3 regions of the Streptomyces sp. NPDC051320 genome follow, and region 3 is predicted to be linked to each of the others. Evidence: riboswitches for the same ligand, from Rfam matches in the RefSeq annotation. Region 3 holds a riboswitch; each other region holds the start of a gene.
What was found. Region 3 has a riboswitch for thiamine pyrophosphate ahead of thiC (phosphomethylpyrimidine synthase ThiC). Riboswitches for the same ligand answer to the same signal wherever they lie in the genome.
Positions count from the first base shown of each region.

Region 1: another riboswitch for thiamine pyrophosphate. It lies ahead of thiO (glycine oxidase ThiO); the one in region 3 lies ahead of thiC (phosphomethylpyrimidine synthase ThiC).
Region 2: another riboswitch for thiamine pyrophosphate. It lies ahead of AB0M87_RS14035 (cytosine permease); the one in region 3 lies ahead of thiC (phosphomethylpyrimidine synthase ThiC).

Region 1 is NZ_JBFBAL010000010.1:8,295-13,598, forward strand. It holds gene AB0M87_RS22055 (thiazole synthase) at 1-717, opposite strand, end outside; gene thiS (sulfur carrier protein ThiS) at 725-946, opposite strand; gene thiO (glycine oxidase ThiO) at 943-2,133, opposite strand; TPP riboswitch at 2,131-2,244, opposite strand; gene AB0M87_RS22070 (FAD-dependent oxidoreductase) at 2,440-3,654, shown strand; gene AB0M87_RS22075 (Rv2175c family DNA-binding protein) at 3,707-4,072, shown strand; gene thiE (thiamine phosphate synthase) at 4,195-4,881, shown strand; gene metF (methylenetetrahydrofolate reductase [NAD(P)H]) at 4,948-5,304, shown strand, end outside.
Region 2 is NZ_JBFBAL010000005.1:279,133-284,436, reverse strand. It holds gene AB0M87_RS14040 (beta-L-arabinofuranosidase domain-containing protein) at 1-2,226, opposite strand, end outside; TPP riboswitch at 2,569-2,663, shown strand; gene AB0M87_RS14035 (cytosine permease) at 2,655-4,055, shown strand; gene AB0M87_RS14030 (GDSL-type esterase/lipase family protein) at 4,027-5,220, opposite strand; gene AB0M87_RS14025 (TetR/AcrR family transcriptional regulator) at 5,288-5,304, opposite strand, start outside.
Region 3 is NZ_JBFBAL010000007.1:213,672-218,975, forward strand. It holds gene AB0M87_RS17765 (cupin domain-containing protein) at 1-25, shown strand, start outside; gene AB0M87_RS17770 (DUF5326 family protein) at 215-427, shown strand; gene AB0M87_RS17775 (helix-turn-helix domain-containing protein) at 572-1,309, shown strand; gene AB0M87_RS17780 (SsgA family sporulation/cell division regulator) at 1,424-1,858, shown strand; gene AB0M87_RS17785 (YibE/F family protein) at 1,885-3,222, opposite strand; TPP riboswitch at 3,291-3,415, shown strand; gene thiC (phosphomethylpyrimidine synthase ThiC) at 3,408-5,207, shown strand; gene AB0M87_RS17795 (hypothetical protein) at 5,245-5,304, opposite strand, start outside.

The DNA.
Region 1 (5,304 bases), on a different contig from region 3:
AATCCGCCCGGCCCGATACGCCAGCCTTCCCGCCTCCACCCCCCGGCGCATCGCCTCGGCCATCAGTTCGGGCTCCTGCGCCCGGGTCACCGCGGAGGCCAGCATCACCGCGGCGCAGCCCAGCTCCATCGCCAGGGCCGCATCCGAGGCCGTGCCGGCGCCCGCGTCGAGGATGACCGGTACGCGTGCCTGTTCCACGATCAGCTGGAAGTTGTGCGGGTTGCGGATGCCGAGGCCGGAGCCGATGGGGGAGCCGAGCGGCATGACCGCCGCGCAGCCGACGTCCTCCAGCCGACGGGCGAGCACCGGGTCGTCGTTGGTGTACGGGAGGACCGTGAAGCCGTCGTCCACCAGCGTCTCGGCGGCGTCGAGCAGTTCGACCGGGTCCGGCAGCAGGGTGTGCTCGTCCGCGATCACCTCCAGCTTGATCCAGTCGGTGGACAGCGCCTCGCGGGCGAGCCGCGCGGTCAGCACCGCCTCACCCGCCGTGAAACAGCCCGCCGTGTTCGGCAGCACCCGGACGGAGAGCTTTTCCAGCACGGAGAGGACCGAGCCCTGGACGGTGGGGTCGAGGCGGCGCATCGCGACCGTGGTCAGTTCGGTGCCCGATGCGATCAGCGAGCGCTCCAGTACCTCGAGACTCGGCGCACCACCGGTGCCCATGATCAGGCGGGACGAGAACGTGCAGTCGGCGATGGACAGGAGATCGTCTGCCATATCGGGGTCAGCCTCCTTGGACTGCGGTGAGGATTTCGACGCGGTCGCCGTCACCGAGCGGGGTGCTGGGCCACTGGCCACGCGGCACCACGGCCTCGTTGAGCGCGGCGGCCACTCCGGCCGGTGCCCGGGTCACGGTGGCGACCAGCAGATCGAGGGTGGTGCCCGGTGCGACGCGTTGCGCGGCACCGTTCACGGAGACCGATACGCAACCGTTCGGGGCGGTCATACGGGCTGCTCCTGCCGTGCGGGTGAGAAACGCCGTGGCGTGAAGGGGGCGGCCGCGGCGGGGAGTTCGCCGGTGGTGAGGAACTCGGCCATCACATCGCCGGTCACCGGGGTCAGCAACACGCCGTTGCGGTAGTGGCCGGTGGCCAGGTGGAGTCCGGGCAGCGCCGTCGGGCCGAGCAACGGGGCGTTGTCGGGGGACGCCGGGCGCAGACCTGCCCGGGTCTCGGTGAGTGGTAGTTCGGTGATGCCGGGGACCAGTTCATGCGCGTCGCGCAGCAGTTCGTACACGCCGCCCGCGGTGACCGTGGTGTCCCAGCCGAGCTCCTCGCTGGTGGCGCCGACGACGAGTTCGCCGTTCTCCCGCGGTACGAGATAGACGTGGCTGCCGCGCACCACCGCGCGGACCGTACGGCTGAGGAAGGGCGCGAAAGCCTTCGGCACCGTGAGCCGCAACACCTGGCCCTTCACCGGGCGGACGGGCGGCAGCACGTCGTCCGGTACCCCGGCGAGCTTCCCGCTGAGGCTGCCCGCCGCCAGCACCACCTGGCCGGCGCCGAGCGCGCCGCCGGCCGCCAGCACGACCCCGGTGGCCCGGCCCCCGCTCAGGGTCAGTTCGGAAACGCGGTCGCGCCGGAAATCCACCCCGGTCCGCTCGCACGCCGTGACCAGGGCTGCCGCGAGCCGCCGCGGGTCGATCTGGTGGTCGCCGTCCACCCTCAGACCGCCGCGCACACCGGGCGCCAGCATCGGCTCCAGACGCCGGCATTCGCGGCCGGTGAGCCACTCGGAGGCCAGCCCCGAGCGCTGCTGCAGGGCGTGCAGTTCACGCAGGTGCGCACGATCGTCGGCGTCGAGCGCGACGGCGAGCGTGCCGCAGGTGCGATAACCGAGGTCCTGGCCGGAAGCCTCCGCCAACTCGGCGGTGAACGCCGGATAACGGCGGGCGGACTCCAGATTGAGGCCGAGCAGGACCTGCTCGCCGTAGTGCAGTTCGGTGACGGCGGCCAGCATGCCGGCGGCGACCTGCGCCGCTCCGCCGCCCGGTGCCGGATCGACGACAGTGGTGCGCAGCCCGCGCTGCGCCGAGCGCCAGGCGGTGACGAGACCGATGATCCCGCCGCCGACGATCAGTACGTCCGGCAGTACGTCCGGAACCGTGTCTGCATGAGCTCTGTCCGCGTGCATGGGCGTCCAGCCCCTCCCTTCGCCGGCATGACCCGGATCAGGTTCGTACGGTCGGAGGCCGTCGCAGCCTCCCTCTCAGCCCGGTGCGCCCGGACTCCCGCGAGTGGTTTAGCTTGGCCAGCCTAACCCCAGGTTTCCGTCGGCAGTAAGACCGGCCGCCCCCCGGTGCCGGCCGGACCGAGGGGGCCGACGCTGGGCCGCGGTCCTGACGGTGTTCGGCTGACTGAAGCAACGGCTGACTGAAGCAACGGGTGAGTGAGGTAACGGGTGAGTGAGCAGAGGCACGTCGTCATCGTCGGCGCGGGCATGGCCGGAGTGCAGACCGCGGTCGCGCTGCGGGACCAGGGCTTCACCGGCGCTGTCACGCTGGTCGGCGACGAACCGCACCAGCCGTACGACAGGCCGCCGCTGTCCAAGGCCGTGCTGCTCGGCAAGGCCGACGGATCCGCCTTCGACGTGGACTTCGACGCACTCGGTGTGACCCTGCTGCTGGGGCGCGAGGTGACCGGGCTGCGGGCATCGGACCACCGACTCGACACCACGCAGGGCCCGGTGCCCTACGACGTCCTGGTCGTCGCCACCGGCGCCCGCCCGGTCACCCTGCCCGGCAGCGAGAACGTCCCCGACGTCCATCTGCTGCGCACCCTCGACGATGCGACCCGGCTGCGGGCGGTCCTGGCCGCCCGGCACGACGTGGTGGTCGTCGGGGCGGGCTGGATCGGCGCGGAGTTCGCGACGGCCGCCCGCGAAGCCGGCTGCGCGGTGACCGTCGTCGAGGCGGCCGGGCAGCCCCTGGCCGGAGCGCTGCCCGCCGGAATCGCGGCGCCCATGGCCGACTGGTACGCGGACAGTGGCGCCGAACTGCTCACGCACGCCCGGGTGTCCCGTATCGAGCCCGGCGCCGTGGTGCTGGAGTCCGGGCGCAGGCTGACCGCCGGGGCCGTGCTCGTCGGTATCGGCGCGCGGCCGGCCACCGGCTGGCTGACCGGCTCCGGAATCGAACTCGGCGCCGACGGCTCGGTCACCGCCGATGCGTGGCTGCGCAGCACGCTGCCGGGGGTGTACGCGGTCGGTGACTGCGCCTCCTTCCCGTCCCGCCGATACGGTGAGCGACTGCTGATCCACCACTGGGACAACGCTCTTCAGGGCCCCCGTACGGTGGCCGCCGACATCGTCGGCGAGGCGCCGCCGGCCTACGACCCGGTGCCGTACTTCTGGTCGGAGCAGTTCGGCCGCTTCGTCCAGTACGCGGGCCACCACCCGGCCGCCGACACCCTGATCCGGCGTGGCGACCCGTCCCCGGACTCACTCCCCGGCGCGAGCGAGGGTGCTTCCGCGGCTCCCGCCTGGTCGGTCTGCTGGCTGCGTGAGGGGCGGCTGGTCGCGCTGCTCGCCGTGGGACGGCCCAGGGACCTGGCTCAGGGACGCAGGCTGATCGAGTCGGGGGCGCCGCTGGATCCGGTGCGGGTGGCCGATCCGGGCATTGCGCTGAAGGCGTCGGTACGGCCGGCCGGGGGCTGAACGCCGTAGTCCGGGGTGCTGATTGTCGGTGCGGGATGGCAGGCTGGGTGCCGTGACCGAGATTGACGCAAACATCGATGCTCTCGTCCCCGCCTGGCTGCACCTGCCCGACATCGCCGAAATGCTCGGTGTCGAGGTGACGCGTGTCCGTCAGCTGGTCAAGGAGGGCCAGCTGATCGCCGTGCGCCGGGGTGAGAACCGCGTGCTCCAGGTGCCTGCCGCCTTCATCGACGGCAACAAGGTGGTCAAGGGCCTGTCCGGCACGCTGACCCTGCTGCGGGACGACGGCTACAGCGACGAAGAGATGCTCGAGTGGCTCTTCACTCCGGACGAGACCCTGCCGGGCACCCCCGCGCAGGCACTGAGTGAGAATCGCGGGACGGAGGTGAAGCGCCGGGCTCAGGCGCTCGCCCTCTGAGCACAGTCCGAACGCCTCGCGGTGCACGACGCCGGCGCTCCGGCGCCGTGCACCGCATGCACCGATCAGCACGCACCACCGCACCACCGCACGCTCGCACCAACGACCGGGGGGAACATCCGATGTCCACCGCACCAGCACCGCTGTCCGATGCCCGGCTGTACCTGTGCACGGACGCCCGTAAGCGGCAGGGCGATCTCCCGGAGTTCCTCGACGCCGTCCTGGCATACGGCGTGGACATCGTCCAGTTGCGTGACAAGGGCATGGAAGCCGCCGAGGAACTGGAACACCTCGAGGTCTTCGCCGACGCCTGCCGCAGGCACGGCGCCCTGCTCGCGGTGAACGACCGCGCCGATGTCGCGCACGCCATCGCCTCCGACGTACTCCACCTCGGCCAGGGCGACCTCCCGGTCCCGGCGGCCCGCCGGTTGCTGGGCCAGGACGTGCTGATCGGCCGCTCCACGCACGCCCGGTCCGAGGTGGACGCCGCAGCCGCCGAGGTGGGCGTGGACTACTTCTGTACCGGTCCTTGCTGGCCGACCCCGACCAAGCCGGGCCGGCACGCCCCCGGGCTCGACCTGGTGCGGTACGCGGCAGCGCTCACCACCGAGCGCCCCTGGTTCGCGATCGGCGGGATCGACGCGGGCAACCTCGACGAGGTGCTGGACGCGGGCGCACGCCGGGTGGTGGTCGTCCGGGCGATAACCCAGGCCGACGACCCGGCGGCAGCCTCCGCCGATCTCGCGAAGCGGATCCGCGAGCGGAGTGACGCGGGACCGTCCGAGAGTGTCCGAGGGGTGGACAAGTAACCGGCAATTCGGCCAAATAACCCCGGCTTGGTTGGGGGAGTGGCAAGCCCTGACTAACCTGCCCGTATGGCCCTCGGCACTTCGTCCACCAGAACCGATCACGCACGGACCGTGCGCGACATGCTCGCGACCGGCAAGACGTCGTACTCGTTCGAGTTCTGGGCGCCCAAAACCGAGAAGGGCGAGCGCAACCTCTGGAACGCGCTGCGCCGGGTCGAGGCGGTGGCGCCCAGTTTCGTCTCGGTGACCTACGGCGCCGGCGGCTCGTCGCGGGCCGGCACGGTGCGGGCCACCGAGCAGATCACCTCGAACACCACCCTCACCCCGGTCGCACATCTCACCGCGGTCGATCATTCCGTCGCCGAACTGCGCAACATCATCGGCCAGTACGCCGACGCCGGGATCCGTAACATCCTCGCCGTC
Region 2 (5,304 bases), on a different contig from region 3:
ATCGGCGTCGATGCGCTGCTCGGCTCCCCCTCCTGCGACGGTGATCGCGAATCGCAGGGTTTCCGCGTCGCTGCGCGGGGTCACGAACATGTTGGCCGTGACGCCGGTACCGATGTCGAAGATCCGGCTCCAGGCTTGCGGCCGGCCGTTGAGCCGGACCCAGGTCGCAAGGGAGTACGCGGACGCTCCCGCCAGGACGTCCTCCGCGAGCCGTACGTGTTCGCCCGAGCCGTCCAGAGCGACGGATCCACCGATCTTCCCGGCGGCCCAGGAGGCGCCGTCCACCAGTTGCGCGGCCTTGCCGTTGCCGGTGGCGTCTGCGGCGGTGGTGCCCGAGGACTCATCGAAGCGGTGCCAGGCGGCGAACGCCGGCGGAGGCTGCGGTGGTTCACCGGTCAGCCAGTAGACGTTGTAGTGCTGGTGATGCATGCGCGCGACAGGAAGCAGGGTGACGGTGTCGCCGCCGGCCCGCGCGGTGAACCGCACCGCACCGGTGCCCTGCTTCTGCACGGACTGCGTGTCGAGGCGCGGCATGCGCATCGCGGCGCGGTCTCCGTAGGCACCGGCGAGCACCACCGGACCGAACCGCACGGCTTGTACGTCCGGGTCGTCCGGTGTCGGCTCGATGGCCAGTCGCATCGGCAGGGAGACCCCCACCCGGTCGCCGGTCTGCCATGGGCGGTTCAGTACCAGCCAACTGCCGGGCTGCGGACGGTCCCGGAGCGGGCGGTTGTTCAACGTGACGCGCGCGCCGGAGGCCCAGGACGGGATACGGATACGCAGTTCGTGTTTCGCATTCCCGGCGGCAACGGTGAGGGCGACGGAGGACCGGTCCGGAAAGTCGGTGGTCTGTCGCCAGGTGATGTCCTTCTCCCGCCACTTCACCTCGGAGGGGACGAAGAGGTTGACGAACAGGGTGTTGGCGCCGTGCGTGTAGATGGTGTCCGCGAACTTCGCCTGGGTCTCCATGCCGGTGCCGTGGTCGCAGGAGAAGTTGTCGTAGTCCGTGGAGTAGGCGTTCGGGTCGGTGCCCATGAAAGACGGCTGCTGCTTGAAGGCTCCCGGTACCAGGCCGGTGTAATAGATATTGAAGCCGTGCGCGGAGTCCGGGTCCTGTTCTCCGAGCATCTGATTGAACAGAGTGCGCTCGTAGTAGTCGAGCAGATCGGTCCGCTCGGGTGCGCGGAAGTGCATCAGCCGGGTGAGCTTGAGCATGTTGTAGCTGTTGCAGTTCTCGCAGCAGGTGTTGGACAGCTGAGAGGCGATGGCGTCCGGTTCGTGGAACGCCTCGCCATTACTGTTGCCGCCGATGACATACGTGTGGTGGTCCGTGACGATCTGCCAGAAGTTCTCGGCGATGGTGCGGTACCGGTCGCTCAGCCCTTCCTCCCAGAGCCGCATCGCACCGACCATCTTCGGTATCTGGGTGTTGGCGTGCAGTCCGGCGAGCCGGTCGTCGTTCTTCGCGAGCGGATCGAAGACGGCGGCATGGGTGAACCGCTCGGCGACCTTCAGCCACGTCGCGTCGCCGGTGACCGTGTACAGGTCGGCGAGCACGTCATTCATGCCACCGAACTCGGTTTCCAGCACCTGCTGCATGTGCTGGTAGCTGAGTTCGGCCGTACGCGCGTCCACCCAGGCGGCCTGGCGCAGCACGACATCGAGGGCCTGCTCACTGCCCGCGGAGCGGTACTGCTCGAGGAGACCCGCCATGATCTTGTGGATCGTGTAGTACGGCGCCCAGACGCCGGTTCCGGCCTCGAGGCGGTCGAAGAAGCTCTCCGGGAACGCCGACAGGTACCCGGTGCCGTATCCGGCCTGCGGGGACGCGGCCTGGCATTCGGCGAGCGCGGCGACCAGCTCGCGGCCCTTGTCGCGCAGCGCCCGGTCCCCCGTGTTGGCGTAGGTGAGGGCGAGGCCGGAGAGCAGATGGCCGGTGCTGTGGCCACGCAGTTCGACGTCCGGGGCCTCCCATCCGCCGCATGGCTGTGCGCTGCTCGCCAGGCCGACGTTGCGGCGGAAGGTGTGCAGCAACCGGTCGATGTCCACGAAGTGGAGATAGGCGGTGTTACGCGACTGATTGTCGCGGAAGGCGCTCGGGAGCAGGGTCACGGCGTCGAGCGGGAACGGGTGGCTGGTGCTGTCGCTCGCCGGTGCGGGCCGGGCGTGGACGTCGGCACGGGAGGCACTCGCCTGCGCTGTACCGGCGCTGTTTGCAGTGAGCATCGCGGCCGCGGCGCCGGTGGCGGCGGTCGCGATGAAATGCCGTCTGCCCAGCGGGCCGAGGTTCCGGGTGGGGGCGGGGGTTGGTTCGTCGATGCGGCTCACGGCGGTCTCCTCGCACACTCAGCGTTCGTTATATCGAACAATGAACGTAACTTCGGACGAGGAGACCATAGGATCCCCGAACATGGTCGTCAACGCCTGACGCAGACCCACTTCGGTTCCCAACTGCCCTTATCGCGTCCGGCGTTGCCCTCGCCCGGGCATAGCGCCCCAGCCCACCACGGGCGCACGAGACACACCCTCCGCGCAGAGGTCTTGGCGCGGCACGTTAGCCTGACCGGCGTACCGGACACGGGGTGCCCCGCCCAGGGGCTGAGATCACACCCGCCGAACCTGAACCAGTTAGCACTGGCGGAGGGATGTCAGACATGTCATTTCCACCTGCTCCCAGCGGCACGCCGGACACCGGCTCGCGCTCCGTCTTCGACGGCCGGATGCCTGCCGCGCCCGGCGACCTGCGTGTCGAGGCGCGCGGTATCACGCCGGTGCCGGAGCACCATCGCTATGGCGGTCCTGGGCGGCTGTTCACCGTATGGTTCGCTCCGAATCTGACCATGACCGGTGTGTTCACCGGCACCGTGGGAATCGCGCTCGGCCTGGACTTGCCCACCGCGCTGCTTGCCGTGGTGCTGGGCACCCTCGTCGGTGCTGTTCCCACCGCGTACCTCGGTACCTGGGGAAGTCGGACCGGCGCGGGTCAACTCCCGCTGGCCCGGCTCGCGTTCGGCCGGTCCGTGGCGGTGCCGGGGCTACTGCAGTGGCTGTCCTCGGTGGCCTGGGACGCGCTGATCGGACTGTTCGGCGGGGACGCACTGGCCCGTCTCTGCGGCTGGCCGTTCTGGCTGGGTGTGCTGGTGATGATGGTGGGGCAGGGGGCGCTCGGTGTGCTGGGATACGAGGCCATTCACCGGCTGCAGAAGCTGATGACCTTCGTGCTCGCTGCCGCGTTCATCGCCCTGGCCGTCAGGCTCCCGCACAGCGCCCACCCCGCGGCCGCCGGCAGCGTCCATGGGGCCGACCGTGTTGGTGCGTTCGTCCTGACCAGCACGATCGCTCTGAGTCTGGCGCTGTCGTGGGCGCCGTACGCCAGCGATTTCAGCCGTTACCTGCCGCGCAGCACGTCCCGCCCGCGGATGTTCTGGTACACGCTGCTCGGCGTCAGTGTGTCCTTCGTCGCCGTGCAGACGCTCGGTCTGTGGGGGGCGTCGGTCTTTACGGACCAGACCGCGCGGGGTGTCGACGCGTTGCTGGGTGGCGGTGTACTCGGCGGACTGGGGCTGTTGGCCGTGGCGCTCGCCGCCCTGTGCAGCAATGCGATGAACGACTACAGCGGCTCGCTCGCTCTGCAGACCATCGGCTTGCGCGTCCCGCGTCCGCTCGCGGCGGTTATCGCCGCCGTACTCGGCTTCCCGCTGGTGCTGTGGATGCATGCCGCCGACACCGCGGCCCGGTTCCAGAACGTGCTGTTGTTCGTCGGCTACTGGATTCCGGGCTTCGTGGCCGTCGTGCTGGTGGACTGGCTCGCCCGGGCGCGGACGGGTGCGCCGGTGGGCCTGACCACCGGGAGCAATCGTTCCCCGTCCGGCCGGGCGGCACTGGTGGCCTTCTGCGCCGCCTTCGCCGCAGCGGTTCCGTTCATGAACACCGGCCTCTACACGGGCCCGGTGGCTGCCGCACTGCACGGTGCCGACCTCGCCTACTACGCGGCGTTCCTCGGTGCGCTCGTCGTCTACGCGCCCCTCAGACTGCGCCGCCGGACCGTCGGCTGAACGAGCCGCCGCGGGCGAAGGCCAAAGCGGCGAAGCGTTCGCCGATGCAGCGATGTGTGGCGGCGTCCGGGTGGAGCTGGTCGGGCAGCGGCAGGTCGGCGGAGTCCGTTTCGCCGTAGAGGTCCCGACCGTCGAGGTAGTAGAGGTTCGGGTCCTCCCCCGCCCGCTGTGCCACGATCCGGGCCAGCTCGGCCCGGATGACGTTGAGCGTCAACTTCCCGCTCGCGCGTTCCGCCGGATCGCCCATGGCCTTGAACTGAAGCCTTCCGTCGCCGAGGTTGCTGAAGTCCGGTGCGGCCGGCCCGGGGGTGTCCTCGTGGATCGGGCAGAAGATGGGCGAAACGACCAGCAAGGGTGCGGTCGGGTGCCCGTCCCGGATGGTGTCGAGGAAGCCGTGGACGGCTGGGCCGAAGGCGCGAAGGCGCATCAGGTCGGCGTTGACCAGGTTGATGCCGATCTTGACGCTGATCAGATCCGCAGCGGTGTCGCGCATGGCTCGGGCGGTGAACGGGTCGAGCAGAGCGCTGCCGCCCAGGCCCAGGTTCACCAGGTCCACGCCGCCGAGGGAGGCGGCGAGCGCGGGCCAGGTGGTGGTGGGACTCGCGGCGTCGGAGCCGTGGCTGATCGAGCTGCCGTGGTGCAGCCACACCCGGCGGTTCCCCGGCGGTGCGGGCTCGACGGGGGCGTCGGTGCGCAGGGCGACGAGTTCGGTGGTCTCGTTGTGCGGCAGCCAGATCTCGACGTCCTTCATGTCGTCGGACAGCCCGGTGAAGCGCAGGGTGCCGACCGGGCCGGGCCGGGTCTCGGTCTTTCCGGTGGTCATGTCGATGGTCAGGGTGTTGCCGCCGGCGACGCAGGCCTGTTCGATGAGGCGGCCGTCGACGAGCAGGTCGTACACGCCGTCCGGGCGGGGCGGGGCGCCTGCGTAGACCCGCTTGGTGGGCAGCGTATCCAGCTCGAGGGCGGTGGCCCGGGTGCGGAAGATCAGCCGTACGCCGGAGGGCTGGGATTCCGCCATCGCCAGCTGCCCGTCGGCGCATTGGGCCCGGGCGTGCGCCGGCAACCGGTGCGGCAGCACGCCATGAGCGGTGTGCTCCACGTCGAGGCAGCCGCGCAGGAGCTCGGCGGTGACGGGCGTGGTGATCCACTCGGCCTTGGTGTGCATGTTCTCGTCCTGTTGATCGAAGCGGTCTGTGGGTCGAAGTCGTCTGTGGGTCGAAGCCGTCTGCTGATCAAAACGTCGACGGGT
Region 3 (5,304 bases):
GGTTTTCTCACCGCCGGAGGGCTGACCCTCCTCCACCCCACGGGTCGCCGGCCTACGCACGGAAGCGTCCCGTAGGGGTCGGGTCAGGGGAGGACAAGGGATGCCGACCACCCGCTGTCGCGTTCGACGGCTTTAGCATCGGTGACAGGACGCCCGGAGCAGCCGGAGCGGCCGAGCAGGACCGGAAGACCCAGGAAGAGGTAAGACGATGGCGGTGCGAGAGATCTTCGCGGGAATGCCGTGGTGGGTGAAGTGGGTCGCGGTGCCCGTCATCGCCCTGGTCGTGTTCGGTGGTCTCATCGCGACCGTGGTCGGCTTCGTGATCGGTCTGCTCTTCAAGCTGTTGGTCTTCGTCGCCATCGTGGGTGGCCTCATCTACGTCGTACGCAAGTTCACTTCTTCGTCGTCCTCACGCGGCGACTGGTGAGTCGCGGCGGCAGCCGGCCTCCGCTGAGCGGCCGGGGTCGGCGAACCGTCCCGCTCCGGTGACGGCAGTGGCTAAAGTGGGGCATCTCTGCCGCTTCTTGGGGATGACCGCTTGGCCACGACACCTCGACCAGTTGTTCCGACACTGATCGCTTCGGTGCAGAGGGCGCTCCGACTGCTGGAGGCGGTGGGCGCCCATCCTGACGGCGCCCCGGCCAAGCAGCTGGCTCGAGAAGCCGGACTTCCGCTGCCCACCGCGTACCACCTGCTGCGCACGCTCACCCACGAGGGCTACCTGCGCCGGGAGAGCGGTGTTTTCGTGCCCGGAGCGGCTGCCGAGCGGCTGGGCGGTGACGGGGCGGTCCACAGCGGCCACGCCACGCTGGTGGATTCGCTGACTTACTGGCGTGACTCGCTGGGTGTCGCGGTGTATTTCGCGGTCTACCGCGACGGTGAAATCGAACTTGTCGCGATCGCCGACACCCCCGCCACGCCCGCCGTCGAGGAGTGGGCGGACTTCCGGGAAACGGGTCATGCTCACGCGGTGGGGCAGTGTCTGCTGAGCCAGCTCGACGAGGCGTCCCGCAAAGATCATCTGGATCGCTATCCGGTGCAGCCGCTGACCCCGTATTCGGTGCGTGACCGGCGCGTCCTGCTGGAGCGGCTGGCCGCGGTCGAGCGGATGCAGCCGGTGGTTGAGCACCAGGAGTACGCCCTCGGAACCGTCTGTGCGGCCATCCCGGTCACCGCGGGATCGGCTGCCGCCACCGTGGCCATTTCCATACCTGTGAACCAGAGAGAACAGTTGCAGTCAGTAGTCGAACAGTTACGGTGTGAAGTCGGAGCTCTGCTTCATTCCTTAGTGTTCTCTATCAGTATCTGAAATATCACTCCTTGTGATCCGCTAGCGCTTACAGCACGATTACGTCAAGACGGTTGCGGGGCACAGTCCCGGCCATCTCGTGATCCAACACGGCGTCTACTGCGGGGTAGGGACATGCGCGAATTGGTCCAGGCAGAGGTCATGATGAGCTTCCTCGTCTCCGAGGAGCTCTCCTTCCGTATCCCGGTGGAACTCTGCTACGACGTCACCGACCCCTATGCGATCCGGATGACCTTCCATCTGCCCGGAGACGCCCCGGTGACCTGGACGTTCAGCCGCGAGCTGCTGCTCGACGGCATCAACGCCCCGACCGGTGAGGGTGATGTGCACGTATCGCCCAGCGAGCCTGCCGGGCTTTCCGACACACACATCCGGCTCCAGGTCGGCGCCGACCGCGCTCTCTTCCGGGCCGGCAGTGCGCCGCTGGTGGCCTTTCTCGACCGTACGGACAAGCTGGTACCCCTCGGACAGGAACACACCCTGCGCCATTTCGACGGCAGCCTCGACGACGCGCTCGGCCGGATTCTGGCCGAGGAGAACGCGGGGTAGGCCGAGCCGCCCCGCTGTCCCTTGCCTCAGTGCCTGCGGCGGTGCCCCCCACCGCCCCGCGGCACACGCGCCGGAGCAGCGTCACCGCGGTTCGGCCGGTCGGCCGCGACCACGAGCGCCGCGAGCGCCGTGGTCACCGGGACGGAGGCGACCAGGCCGATCGAGCCGACCAGAGTCCTGACGATCTCCTGCGCCACCAGTTCGGCATTGGCCACTGTGCCCACGCTGCTCTGCGCGATGGAGAACATCAGCAGCAGGGGGAGCGCCGCACCCGCGTATGCCAGGACCAGCGTGTTCACCACGGACGCGATGTGGTCACGGCCGATCCGGATACCGGCCCGGTAGAGCCCGCGGGCGCTCATGGTGGGATCGGCCTGGTGAAGTTCCCATACGGCTGAGGTTTGCGTGACCGTTACGTCGTCCAGCACGCCCAGCGAGCCGATGATGATGCCGGCCAGCAGCAGCCCGCTCATACTGATGTGCGGATACAGGCCGTGGATGAGACCGGTGCTGTCGTCCGTATTGCCGGACAGACTCGCCCACCCGGTGAACAGTGAGCCGAGCAGGCCGATCAGCAACAGCGAGACCAGGGTGCCGATGACGGCGACAGAGGTACGGGCGCTGAGCCCGTGGCAGGTGTAGAGCGCGATCAGCATGATCGCGCTCGCCCCCACCACCGCGACGATCAGCGGATCCGACCCGTGCAGGATGGCGGGCAGGATGAACAGCGTCAGCACGGCGAAGCTGACGACCAGTGCGACCAGGGCCATCGCCCCCCGCATCCTGCCCACCACGACCACCACCAGCGCGAAGACCCCGGCGAGCAGGGCCATCGGGAGCTTCCGGTCCACATCGGACACCGAATACTGCAGGTCGTGCGGTGCGTCGGGCGCGTACGCCACCACCACTCCCTGCCCCTGGTGCAGTTGCCGTGGTGCGTCCGGCTGGACGATCTCGGTGAAGATCCTGCCCTTGTCCCTGCCGGTCTCCACCTCGACCTTCGCCTTCCTGCACTCCCCTGTTGACGTGCCCGCCTCCGCGCCGGTGGCGGGATCTCCGGTGGTGGAGTCTCCGGTGGTCGATGTCTGACTGGCATGCACGTCCTTGCAGTCCACAGCGGTGAGGGCGACCACTCGTGCTTGCTGCGTCTGCCGGTCGAAGCCGACTCCGGTGCGTGCGTGCGGCGGCGCGCCGCCGGGCCAGAGCACGAGGAGGCCGACGATCACCGCTGCGGAGAAGGGGATCAGCACGGCCGCGATGACCTTGCGGAGGTGCTTGGACACCGGAGCCGCGGGGCCATGGCTGTGCGTGTGCCCGGCGGGATGGCCGGATGTCCGGTCGGGCGGATCCAGGAGCGAGGTCACTGCCGGATCATCGCAAGAAGAGAGGCCCTCTGTTCAGCAGGCCCGGCAGGGCGCTAGCGTGGGGGCACCTTTGCACACGCGGGAGCTCGGAGCACCGGGCTGAGAGGGCGCTGACCAGCAATCGCTGCAGCTGCGCCGACCGCCGAACCTGTTACCGGGTAATGCCGGCGTAGGGAGTAGGTCTGATGACCACAGTGGACGCACACACGCCTGCCAACGACAGCAACGAGCGCAAGCCCGGCTGGCACAAGGGGTATGTCCCGGGCCCGGAGGGCTCGAGGGCCGACCTCAGGGTGCCGGTCCGGCAGGTACACCTCACCAACGGGCAGCACGTGACGCTGTACGACACGTCAGGTCCGTACACCGACCCCACCGTTGAGACGGATGTACGCCGTGGGCTGGCCCCGCTGCGGGAGAGCTGGATCATCGGCCGGGGCGACACCGAGGAATACGCGGGACGCCCGGTCCGTCCCGAGGACGACGGACTCAAGCACACGTCGCCGCGCGGTGGCCTGCTCCGTGGCGGAGACGGTGATCTGCGCGGACTCGACGCGGTCTTCCCGGGCCGGCCGCGGCAGCCCAGGCGGGGCCGCGACGGCCGCGCGGTGAGCCAGCTCGCGTACGCCAAACGCGGGGAGATCTCCCCGGAGATGGAGTACGTCGCGGTCCGCGAGAACGTCTCCCCCGAGGTTGTCCGGGAGGAGATCGCGGCCGGCCGGGCCGTGCTCCCGGTCAACGTCAACCATCCGGAGATCGAGCCGATGATCATCGGCAAGCGATTCCTGGTGAAGGTCAACGCCAACATCGGTAACTCCGCGGTCACTTCCTCCATCGAGGAAGAGGTGGACAAGATGACCTGGGCCACCAAGTGGGGCGCCGACACCGTCATGGACCTGTCCACCGGACGCAATATCCACACCACCCGTGAATGGGTGCTGCGCAACTCCCCGGTCCCGATCGGGACGGTGCCCCTCTACCAGGCACTGGAGAAGGTCGACGGCCGGGCCGAGGAACTGACCTGGGAGATCTACAAGGACACCGTCATCGAGCAGGCCGAACAGGGTGTCGACTACATGACGGTGCATGCCGGCGTGCGGCTGGCGTATGTGCCGCTCACCGCGCGCCGCAAGACCGGGATCGTCTCACGCGGCGGATCGATCATGGCCGCCTGGTGCCTGGCGCACCACAAGGAGTCGTTCCTCTACGAGAACTTCGAGGAGCTCTCCGACATCCTCGCCTCCTACGACGTGACCTACTCGCTCGGCGACGGACTACGGCCCGGGTCGATCGCGGACGCCAACGACGAGGCGCAGTTCGCTGAGCTCCGCACGCTCGGGGAGCTCAACACGATCGCCAAGCGGCATGACGTCCAGACGATGATCGAGGGCCCGGGACACGTCCCGATGCACAAGATCAAGGAGAACATCGATCTCCAGCAGGAGATCTGTGAGGAGGCCCCGTTCTACACCCTGGGACCGCTCACCACGGATGTGGCGCCGGCCTACGACCACATCACCTCCGGCATCGGGGCCGCGATGATCGCCTGGTGGGGCACGGCGATGCTCTGCTACGTCACGCCGAAGGAGCACCTGGGCCTGCCCAACCGGGACGACGTGAAGACCGGCGTCATCACCTACAAGATCGCCGCTCATGCGGCGGACCTCGCCAAGGGGCACCCCGGCGCGCAGGAGTGGGACGACGCGTTGTCGGACGCCCGCTTCGAGTTCCGGTGGGAGGACCAGTTCAATCTGGCTCTCGACCCGGACACCGCACGGGAGTTCCACGACGAGACGCTGCCCGCCGAGCCGGCGAAGACCGCGCACTTCTGCTCCATGTGCGGGCCGAAGTTCTGTTCGATGAAGATCTCTCAGGACATCCGCCGGGAACACGGCGGCAGTCAGGAGGAGATCGAGTCGGGGATGGCGGAGAAGTCCCGGGAGTTCGCCGCGAGCGGCAACCGCGTCTATCTGCCGATCGCCGACTGACACGGGAGGTCCGCGCCCCGCACGCCGGCCGGAGAAATCACTCCGGCCGGTGCTCGGGCCCCCCGAAGTCCGGACTGGTGAAGTCCGGGCTGGTGAA